DNA from 2 places in the Kitasatospora sp. NBC_00458 genome. Region 1 is predicted to be linked to the other one. Evidence: riboswitches for the same ligand, from Rfam matches in the RefSeq annotation. Region 1 holds a riboswitch; the other holds the start of a gene.

Region 1 (4,500 bases):
CCGGGCTGCCTCCGGTGCCGCCGGCTCCCGCGCCCGCTCCCGTGCCCGCCCCGGTTCCCGCTCCCGCCCCGGCCGGTCCGCCGCCCGTACGGCTGGCGGCTCCCGCCCCGGCCCCGGTGCCGCCCGGTTCCACCGGGCACTTCCTGCTGCCCTCCGGTGCGCCCGTCCAGCTCCCGGTGCACGCGCCGCAGCAGCACGCGCCCACCGGTCCGATCGCGGTGCTGCTGATCGGCCCGGCCGGTGCCGGCAAGACCACCGTCGCCCGGCACTGGGCCGAGCGGCGCCCCAGCCCGACCGCGCACATCAGCCTCGACGACGTCCGGGAGTGGGTGCAGTCCGGCTTCGCCAACCCGCAGTCCGGCTGGAACAACGCCTCCGAGGCGCAGTACCGGCTGGCCCGGCGGACCTGCGGTTTCGCCTGCCGCAACTACCTCGCCAACGGCATCTCCTGCATCATCGACGACGCCGTCTTCCCGGACCGCCCGGCGATCGGCCTCGGCGGCTGGAAGCGGCACATCGGGCCGGGCATGATCCCGGTGGTGCTGCTGCCCAGTCTGGACTCGGTGCTCAGCCGCAACGCGCGGCGCAGCGGCAACCGGCGGCTCGGGGACGAGGAGGTCGCCCGGATCCACGGGCGGATGGCCGGCTGGTACAACTCCGGGCTGCCGATCATCGACAACTCCCACCTGGACGTCGCGGCGACCGCCGCCGAGCTGGACCGGGTGATCCTGGCCCGGCTGCTGGGCATCCCGGTGCGCTGAGCGGTCGGTCCGACGGGCCGCTCGTCCGTTCGTCCGACCGGCTGCCCGTCCGTTCGTCCGGCGGTCCGACAGTCCGTTCGTGCGGCTGTCCGTGCGGCTGTCCGCCGGCCCGGTCTGTCGGTGCCGGCTGAGAAGATGGACGGGTCCTGATCGCACCACCAGGGGGAGCCGCGCCCGTGCCGGAAGGCCACATCATCCACCGTCTCGCCGCCGAGAACCACCGGGCCTTCGGTGGCCGTCCGGTCCGTGCCACCAGCCCGCAGGGCCGGTTCGCGGACAGCGCCGCACTGATCGACGGGCAGGAGCTGGTCGCGGCCGAGGCCACCGGCAAGCACCTGTTCCTGGGCTTTGCGGACGACGCGTGGGTCCACGTCCACCTCGGCCTCTACGGCGGCTTCAGCTTCGGGGACGGGCCGGCTCCGGCGCCGGTCGGCCTGGTCCGGCTGCGGCTGGAGAACGACGACCACTTCGCCGACCTGCGCGGCCCCAACACCTGCGCGCTGATCACCGGCGAGGAGAAGGCGGCCGTCGCCGCCCGGCTCGGGCCCGACCCGCTGCGGGCCGACGCCGACCCGGAGCTCGCCTGGCGGCGGATATCCGGCAGCCGGACGACGGTCGCGGCGCTGCTGATGGACCAGAAGGTGCTGGCGGGGGTCGGCAACGTCTACCGCGCCGAGGTGCTGTTCCGGCACGGCATCGACCCGCACCGGGCCGGCCGCGACCTGCGCCGCGCCGAGTGGGACGCGATCTGGGCGGACCTGGTCGCGCTGATGCGCGAGGGCGTCGGCGCGGGCCGGATCGACACCGTCCGGCCCGAGCACACCCCGGAGGCGATGGGCCGGCCGCCGCGCGTCGACGACCACGGCGGAGAGGTCTACGTCTACCGCCGGGCCGCCATGCCCTGCCTGGTCTGCGGCACCGACGTCCGCACCGAGGAGCACGCCTCGCGTAACCTCTTCTGGTGCCCGACCTGCCAGCGGGCGTAGCGGTTCCGCCGCCGCGGGGGAGCGGCGCCGGGGCGCGGCGGTCGGCCGCCGTACCCCGCCAGCCGTCCGGTCGGAGGAACGGTCAGCCGGTCGCGGCGGTGGACCCGGGACGCTCCTCGTCGGCCGTGTGACCGGGGAGCTCGATGTGCTCGCCCCCGGCGCACTCGTCGAGGAGGGGGCGCATGGCGTCGTCGACGAGCCGGTAGCGCACCACACGTCCGTCCTTCTCCCCGGCCACCACGCCCGCGGTGCGCAGCAGCCTCAGCGCCTGGGAGACGGCCGGGTCGCGCATGCCGGTGGCGACCGCCAGGTCGGTGACGGCGAGCGGCCCGGCCCGGTGCAGGGCGAGCAGCAGGGAGAGCCGCCCGGGGTCGGCGAGCAGTGAGAAGCGCTCGGCCCAGGTCCGGACCCGGTGGGCGTCGCCGATCGCCGCGATCGCCTCGCAGACCCGGTGCCCGTCGATGGTGCGGTGGCCCGCGCGGTCGGCCGGTACGAGATGCATGCCCGCATTCTTGCAGCCGGCGGGCTGTGATCCCGGACACCTGCGCAGGTGCGCAGCCTTGCAAGGGTGTTCGGGGGCCCCTACGGTGTTCCCCGCCGTGGTGCTCGGGAAGACCGGTGGCGGACCCTCAGGGGTCCCAGTCCGGAGCGGCCCTCGCCACTGTGATCGGGGGAGTCGTCGGTACCCACGACGCCACTGGACGCCTCGCGTCCGGGAAGGCGGGTACCGGAAGCCCGTAAGCCAGGAGACCGGCCACGGCATCTCACGAACGTCATTCCACGAGGTGCTGGAGCGTGATCCGCAGATGACCCTGCCCGAAACCGCCGCCGATCCGACGGCGTCGAGCGTCCTGCCGACGTTCCGCTGGAGGCGGGAGGACAGCCTCCGCACGGCCGGCCTGATGGGTGTGATCCTGGCCATGCACGTGGTGGCCTTCGGCACCCTGATATTCCTGGTCGCGCCGGAGGAGTACGAGGTCGGGACCCAGGTCTTCGGGGTGGGCCTGGGCATCACCGCCTACACCCTCGGCATGCGGCACGCCTTCGACGCCGACCACATCGCGGTGATCGACAACACCACGCGCAAGCTGATGGCGGACGGCAAGCGGCCGGTCTCGGTGGGCTTCTGGTTCGCCCTCGGGCACTCCTCGATGGTCGTGCTGATGGCGGCCCTGGTGGCGGGCGGCGCCCAGCTGGCCGGAACGCTGATGGACGACGAGTCCACCACCCACCAGTGGCTGGGCGTGGTCGGGACCTCGGCCTCCGGGGTGTTCCTCTACCTGATCGGCGCGCTCAACCTCGCGGCGCTGTTCGGCATCCTCAAGGTGTTCCGCTCGATGCGCGCCGGGCGGTACGACGAGGCCGAGCTGGAGGAGCACCTGAACGCGCGGGGCTTCCTGGCGCGGGTGCTCAACCGGGCGACCCGCTCGATCACCCGGCCGGGCCAGATGTTCCCGGTCGGGATGGTGCTCGGCCTGGGCTTCGACACCGCGACCGAGGTGTCGCTGATGGTGATGGCCGGCTCCGGTGCGGCCTCGGGCCTGCCCTGGTACGCGATCGTCTGCCTGCCGCTGCTGTTCGCGGCCGGGATGAGCCTGTTCGACACGCTGGACGGCACCTTCATGAACTTCGCCTACCAGTGGGCGTTCTCCAACCCGGTGCGGAAGGTCTACTACAACCTGACCATCACCGGGCTGTCGATCGCGGTGGCGTTCATCATCGGGACCATCGAACTGGTCGGGGTGCTGCACGAGAAGCTCGACCTCACCGACCCGGTGAGCGGCTGGATCGCGGAGATCTCGCTGGACAACGTCGGCTACGCGATCGTCGGCCTGTTCGTGGTGGTCTGGGCGGCGGCCATCGCGTACTGGCGGCTGGCGGGCGTCGAGCGGAAGTGGAGCCCGCAGCCGCTCCGACCGGCACCGGCCGCCGCTCCGGCCCCCGAGGCGGCTCCCGAGGCGGCTCCCGAGCCGGCGGGGGAGGCCGGGTAGCCCCGGCCCGGCCCGGCCCGGTCGGCGCGGCACCGGGCCGACCGGGCACGGGAGCCGCATCCGTGCGGCTCCCGGAGGCCCCTCCCGGCGCCGGACGCGGCGCCCTCCCCGGCGCCCTCCCCGGCCCCCGGAGGCCCGGCGGGCGCCGCCCCCGTGCCCGGGTGGGGGCGTTCGGCGGGCGGATCGGGGTGGGGGTTCGTAGGCTCGACCCATGTCTGATGCGTACGCGGGCCGGCGGGAGCGGTTGCGGGAGCACTGCAGTGCGACCGGGGCCGACGCGGCGCTGATCACCAGGGCGGCGAACGTGCGGTACCTGACCGGGTGCCCGCCGTGCGGGGCGACGCTGCTGCTCACCCGGGACCGGGTGCTGCTGACGCTGCCCGACGACCTGCCGCCGGACGACGCGGGGGAGCACCTGATCGCCGCGGACGTCACCCGGGTGCCGGTCGCGGCCGGGGCCGACACCGCGCTGGCGGCGGCCGCCTCGGCGGCGCGGCTGGGGGTGGGCGGTCTGGCGGTGGAGGAGCACGACCTGACCGTCACCCGGCACCGCTCCGTGGCGGGGCTGGCCGAGGGCGTGCGGCTGGCCGACCTGGGCCAGGCGGTGGAGCGGCTGCGGGTGGTGAAGGACGAGCACGAGATCGCCGATCTGCGGATCGCGGCCGAGATCGCCGACCAGGCGCTCGGCGAGCTGCTGGAGTCGATCCTGGTCGGCCGGACCGAGCGGCACCTGGCGATGGAGCTGGAGCGCCGGATGATCGA
Region 2 (4,500 bases), 5.0 Mb from region 1:
GGTCCGACCTCGCGCGGGTAGCCCGCCCCGGCCAGCTCGTGGGCGACCTGCATGTGCGAGCGGGCCGCCTCCAGGGAGATCACGTCGGCGTCGAGCTCGTCGATCGCGGTCATGATCTCGCCGAACTCGGCGTAGCACATGTGGGTGTGGACCTGCGTGTCGGCGCGGACCCCGGAGGTGCTGAGCCGGAACGCCTCGGTCGCCCAGTCCAGGTACGCCGGCCGGTCGGCGGCCCGCAGCGGCAGGGTCTCGCGCAGCGCGGGCTCGTCGACCTGGACGACGGCGGCGCCGGCCGCCTCCAGGTCGGTGACCTCGTCGCGCAGTGCGAGGGCGACCTGCCGGGCGGTGTCGGCGAGGGGCTGGTCGTCGCGGACGAACGACCAGGCGAGCATGGTGACCGGTCCGGTGAGCATGCCCTTGACCGGACGCTCCGTCAGGTCCTGCGCGTAGCGGAACCATTCGACCGTCATCGGGTGCGGGCGGGAGATGTCGCCGGCCAGCACCGGCGGCCGGACGTACCGGGTGCCGTAGGACTGCACCCAGCCCTGCTGGGTGGCCAGGTAGCCGGTGAGCTGCTCGGCGAAGTACTGGACCATGTCGTTGCGCTCGGGTTCGCCGTGCACCAGGACGTCCAGTCCGGCCTTCTCCTGGTAGGCGACGACCTCGCGGACCTCCGCCTCCATCCGCTCCCGGTACCCGGTCCCGTCGAGGCGGCCGGCGCGCAGGTCGGCGCGGGCGGTGCGCAGCTCGGCGGTCTGCGGGAAGGAGCCGATGGTGGTGGTGGGGAGCAGCGGCAGGCCGAGGCGGGCGCGCTGGGCCTCGGCGCGCTCGGGGTAGGCCTGGGCGCGGCGGGCGTCCCCGGGGGTGGTGGCGGCGACGCGGGCGCGGACCGCGGGGTCGCGGGTGAGCGCGGAGGCGGCGCGGGAGGCGAGGTCGGCGCGGTTGGCGGCGAGTTCGGCGGTGATCGCGTGGACGCCCTCGCGCAGGCCCCGGGCGAGGGTGGTGATCTCGGCGGTCTTCTGGCGGGCGAAGGCGAGCCAGCGGGCCACCTGCGGGTCGAGGTCGCGTTCGCGGCCGGCGTCGAGCGGGACGTGCAGCAGGGAGCTGGACGGCGCGACGTCCACCCGGTCGGCCAGGCCGAGCAGGGTGGCGAGGGTGGTCAGCGACTTCTCCAGGTCGTTGATCCAGATGTTGCGGCCGTCCACCACGCCGGCCACGAGGCGCTTGCCGGGCAGTCCGCCGACGGCGGCGAGGTCGGCGAGGTTGGCGGCGCCGGGGCCGGTGAAGTCCAGGCCGACGCCCTCGACGGGGGCCTTGGCGAGGACCTTCAGGGCCTCGCCGGCCCGGTCGAAGTAGGTCGCGACGAGGATGCTCGGCCGGTCGGTGAGCGCGCCGAGCTCGCGGTAGACCCGGGCGGCGGCGTTCAGTTCGGCGGGGGTGCGGTCCTGGACGAGCGCGGGCTCGTCCAGCTGGACCCACTCGGCGCCGGCCGCGCGCAGGTCTCCGAGGAGTTCGGCGTAGACGGGCAGCAGCCGGTCGAGCAGGGTGATCGGCTCGAAGCCGGCGGCCACGCCGGGCGCGGGCTTGGCGAGCAGCAGGTAGGTGAGCGGGCCGACCAGTACCGGGCGGGCGCGGTGGCCGAGGGCGAGGGCCTCGCGCAGCTCGGAGACCGGCTTGGCAGAGTCGGCGGAGAAGACCGTGTCCGGCCCCAACTCGGGTACGAGGTAGTGGTAGTTGGTGTCGAACCACTTGGTCATCTCCAGTGGCGCGACGTCCTGGGTGCCGCGGGCCATCGCGAAGTAGCCGGCCAGCGGGTCGGCGTCGACGGCGGCGCGGTGGCGCGGCGGGATCGCGCCGACGGCGACCGTGGCGTCCAGCACGTGGTCGTAGAACGAGAAGTCGCCGGTAGGGACTTCGCCGATCCCGGCCTCGGCCAGCTGCCGCCAGTTGTCGCGGCGCAGGCCGGCGGCGGTGGCCTGCAGTGCGTCGGCGTCGACGCGGCCGGCCCAGTAGCCCTCGACGGCCTTCTTCAGCTCCCGGTTCGGCCCCTGCCTCGGGTAGCCGTACACGGTGGCCTGCGGGGCGGTGGAGTGCGGCGCGGCGGCCTGCGGACCTGCCTGCGCGGCGGCCTGCGGGGTGGTGGAACTCGTTGACACGGAACTCTCCTTCGCGAGTCGCGCTGCGATCCCGGGAGAGCACGCGGACGCGAAGGTACGGCAGCGGGGACGCGGCACCGAGTCGTGCCCGCCCGCTTCGCCGACCCGCCCACGAGGTCACCGAGATCACCGCGTACGGGGTGCACGCGGGCAGTGGCAGGTCTTCGGACTCGCGGGCACGCCCGCCCTTGAAGGGCGGACACCTAGTGGCCGTCGCTTCCCGGGCCCCGGTGGGGCCCAGTGCATGTGACGGCGGTCGTTCCCACTCACCGCTGCGGGGCAGTCCCGGATTCCCACCGGGTTCCCTCTTGCGACGCGCCTGCCTGGCTGGCAGGGCGAACCGACTGCGGGGCACAGCCTAGGCCCACCCGAGCCGCGCCGTCGGCGATTGTCCGGATGGCGGATGGCCGCGTGGGCGCGCAGGGCGCCGTGGCCGACACGGGCGGGCGGGGAGAGGAGCAGCGGGCGGCGGACGGCGGGCGGCGGACAGCGCGGCGGACGGGCGGGCGGTGGCCGGACAGCGGACGGACGGCACAATCGCTGTCATGCAGCACATCTTCGTCATCGGCATCGGCGCGGGCGACCCCGACCACCTGACCCTGCAGGCGGCCAAGGCCCTCGCCCGCACCGACGTCTTCTTCATCCTCGACAAGAACGAGGAACGCCAGGACATGATCCGGCTGCGCCGGCAGATCCTGGGCGAGCACGGCCGGCCCGGCCACCGCGTGGTGGAGGTGTCGGACGCGGAGCGGGACCGCACCACCCCGGCGTACGCGGCGGCCGTGGAGGACTGGCGCAGCCGCCGGGCCGACCTGGTCGAGCGGCTGGTCGCCGAGCACCTCGGCCCGGAGGAGACCGGCGCGTTCCTGGTCTGGGGCGACCCGAGCCTCTACGACAGCGTCATCGCCGTGATCGACGAGGTGCTGGCGCGCGGGGGTGCGGCGTTCGGGTACGAGGTGATCCCGGGGATCAGCAGCGTCTCGGCGCTCGCCGCGCGGCACCGCACCACGCTGACCCGGGTCGGCCGTCCGGTGCAGATCACCACGGGCCGGCGCCTCGCCGAGGGATTCCCCGAGGGCGTGGACGACGTGGTGGTGATGCTCGACGGGCGGGCCGCCTTCACCGCGGTCGACCCGGAGGGGCTGGAGGTCTTCTACGGCGCCTACCTCGGCACGCCCGACGAGATCCTCGCCGCCGGTCCGCTCGCGGAGACCGCCCCGCGGATCCGGGAGCTGCGCGAGGAGGCCCGCGTGCGCAAGGGCTGGATCATGGACACCTACCTGCTCCGCCGCACGGAGGGCTGACGCCCGCCCATGCGCCGTCCCCGCACCGGCGGGGGCGGCGCATTCGTGTGTGCGGACGGGGTCCGCGGGGCCGCGTCCGCTGGACGGGTTCCGCGAGCCGGGGAGCGGGCCGGGAGACGCGGGACGGGGTCCGCGGAACGGGTCGCACAGGAAATGCTTGACGTTTGTTGACCGCGAGTAGGTAAGGTTAGCCTCACTTCATATACAGCGTCCAACGGGAGCTGCAGATGGCCCTTCGACCATGTCGCGCCGGCCGTCCTGTCCAGCCCTGTCCGGACCAGACCCACCCCCGCCGTGCCGGCCCGGACCGTTCCGGCCTCCATCGCAGCGGCTCCGTCCGTCGGGACGGCACCCCCTGTCGTGACGGCACAGCTCGGACCGGCCCCGCCCCCGGGCGGCAGGGTCCGGCGCGGCCGGGTGTGGGCGGCACCCGCCACCTCCGCCGCCACCCTCCCGGAGGGACCGCTCCCTTGACGATCCCGCAGACAGCCCCGTACTCCACGCCGACCGCGGCTCCGAGCGCACCGCCGACCGGTTCACCGGCCGGATCACCGGGTGCGCCGCCGACCGCCGCCGGAAGCGTGCGGCGATGACCAGGACCGCCCAGCGCCTGCTCCGCCTCATCACCGGCTCCGCGCCGCCGCCGTTCGCCCTGGTGCACCGCCCCGGGACCACCGGTCCCGGCATCCTCGACGTCCTCACCGGCACGGTGAGCCACCCGGCCCGGATCGCCGACCTGCCCGTACCGGTGCCGGACACCGACGCCCCCGGCCGCCACCACGTCCTCGCCCTCCTCCCCCGCCTGCCACAGGGCGAAGGCCCCGCGCCGGGGGGACCGGCCAGGCCGGGTGGACTGACCGGGCCGGGTGGACTGACCGCGCTCACCGTCACCGAGCAGGCGCTGGCCCCGGTCGCGGAGGTGCTCGGACTGCTGCCCGGCACACCGGTCGCCCTCACCGAACCGGACGCCGGCCCCGTCGGCGCTCCCGGCGTGCCCGGCGTGCCCGGCGTGCCCGGCACCGGGCGCCCCTTCGCGGCCA

Evidence for each region. A riboswitch is a leader RNA that binds a small molecule or an ion and turns the genes downstream of it on or off. The one in region 1 is predicted to bind cobalamin.
Region 2: linked by a shared signal. The riboswitch ahead of metE (5-methyltetrahydropteroyltriglutamate--homocysteine S-methyltransferase) and the one ahead of OG550_RS06980 (HoxN/HupN/NixA family nickel/cobalt transporter) in region 1 are both predicted to bind cobalamin.

What each region holds. Positions count from the first base shown of each region.
Region 1 is NZ_CP107904.1:1,900,962-1,905,461, reverse strand. It holds gene OG550_RS06995 (AAA family ATPase) at 1-761, shown strand, start outside; gene OG550_RS06990 (Fpg/Nei family DNA glycosylase) at 938-1,747, shown strand; gene OG550_RS06985 (ArsR/SmtB family transcription factor) at 1,830-2,249, opposite strand; cobalamin riboswitch at 2,331-2,520, shown strand; gene OG550_RS06980 (HoxN/HupN/NixA family nickel/cobalt transporter) at 2,554-3,738, shown strand; gene OG550_RS06975 (M24 family metallopeptidase) at 3,950-4,500, shown strand, end outside.
Region 2 is NZ_CP107904.1:6,934,690-6,939,189, reverse strand. It holds gene metE (5-methyltetrahydropteroyltriglutamate--homocysteine S-methyltransferase) at 1-2,069, opposite strand, end outside; cobalamin riboswitch at 2,295-2,517, opposite strand; gene cobF (precorrin-6A synthase (deacetylating)) at 2,702-3,460, shown strand; gene OG550_RS28285 (anthranilate synthase family protein) at 4,050-4,500, shown strand, end outside.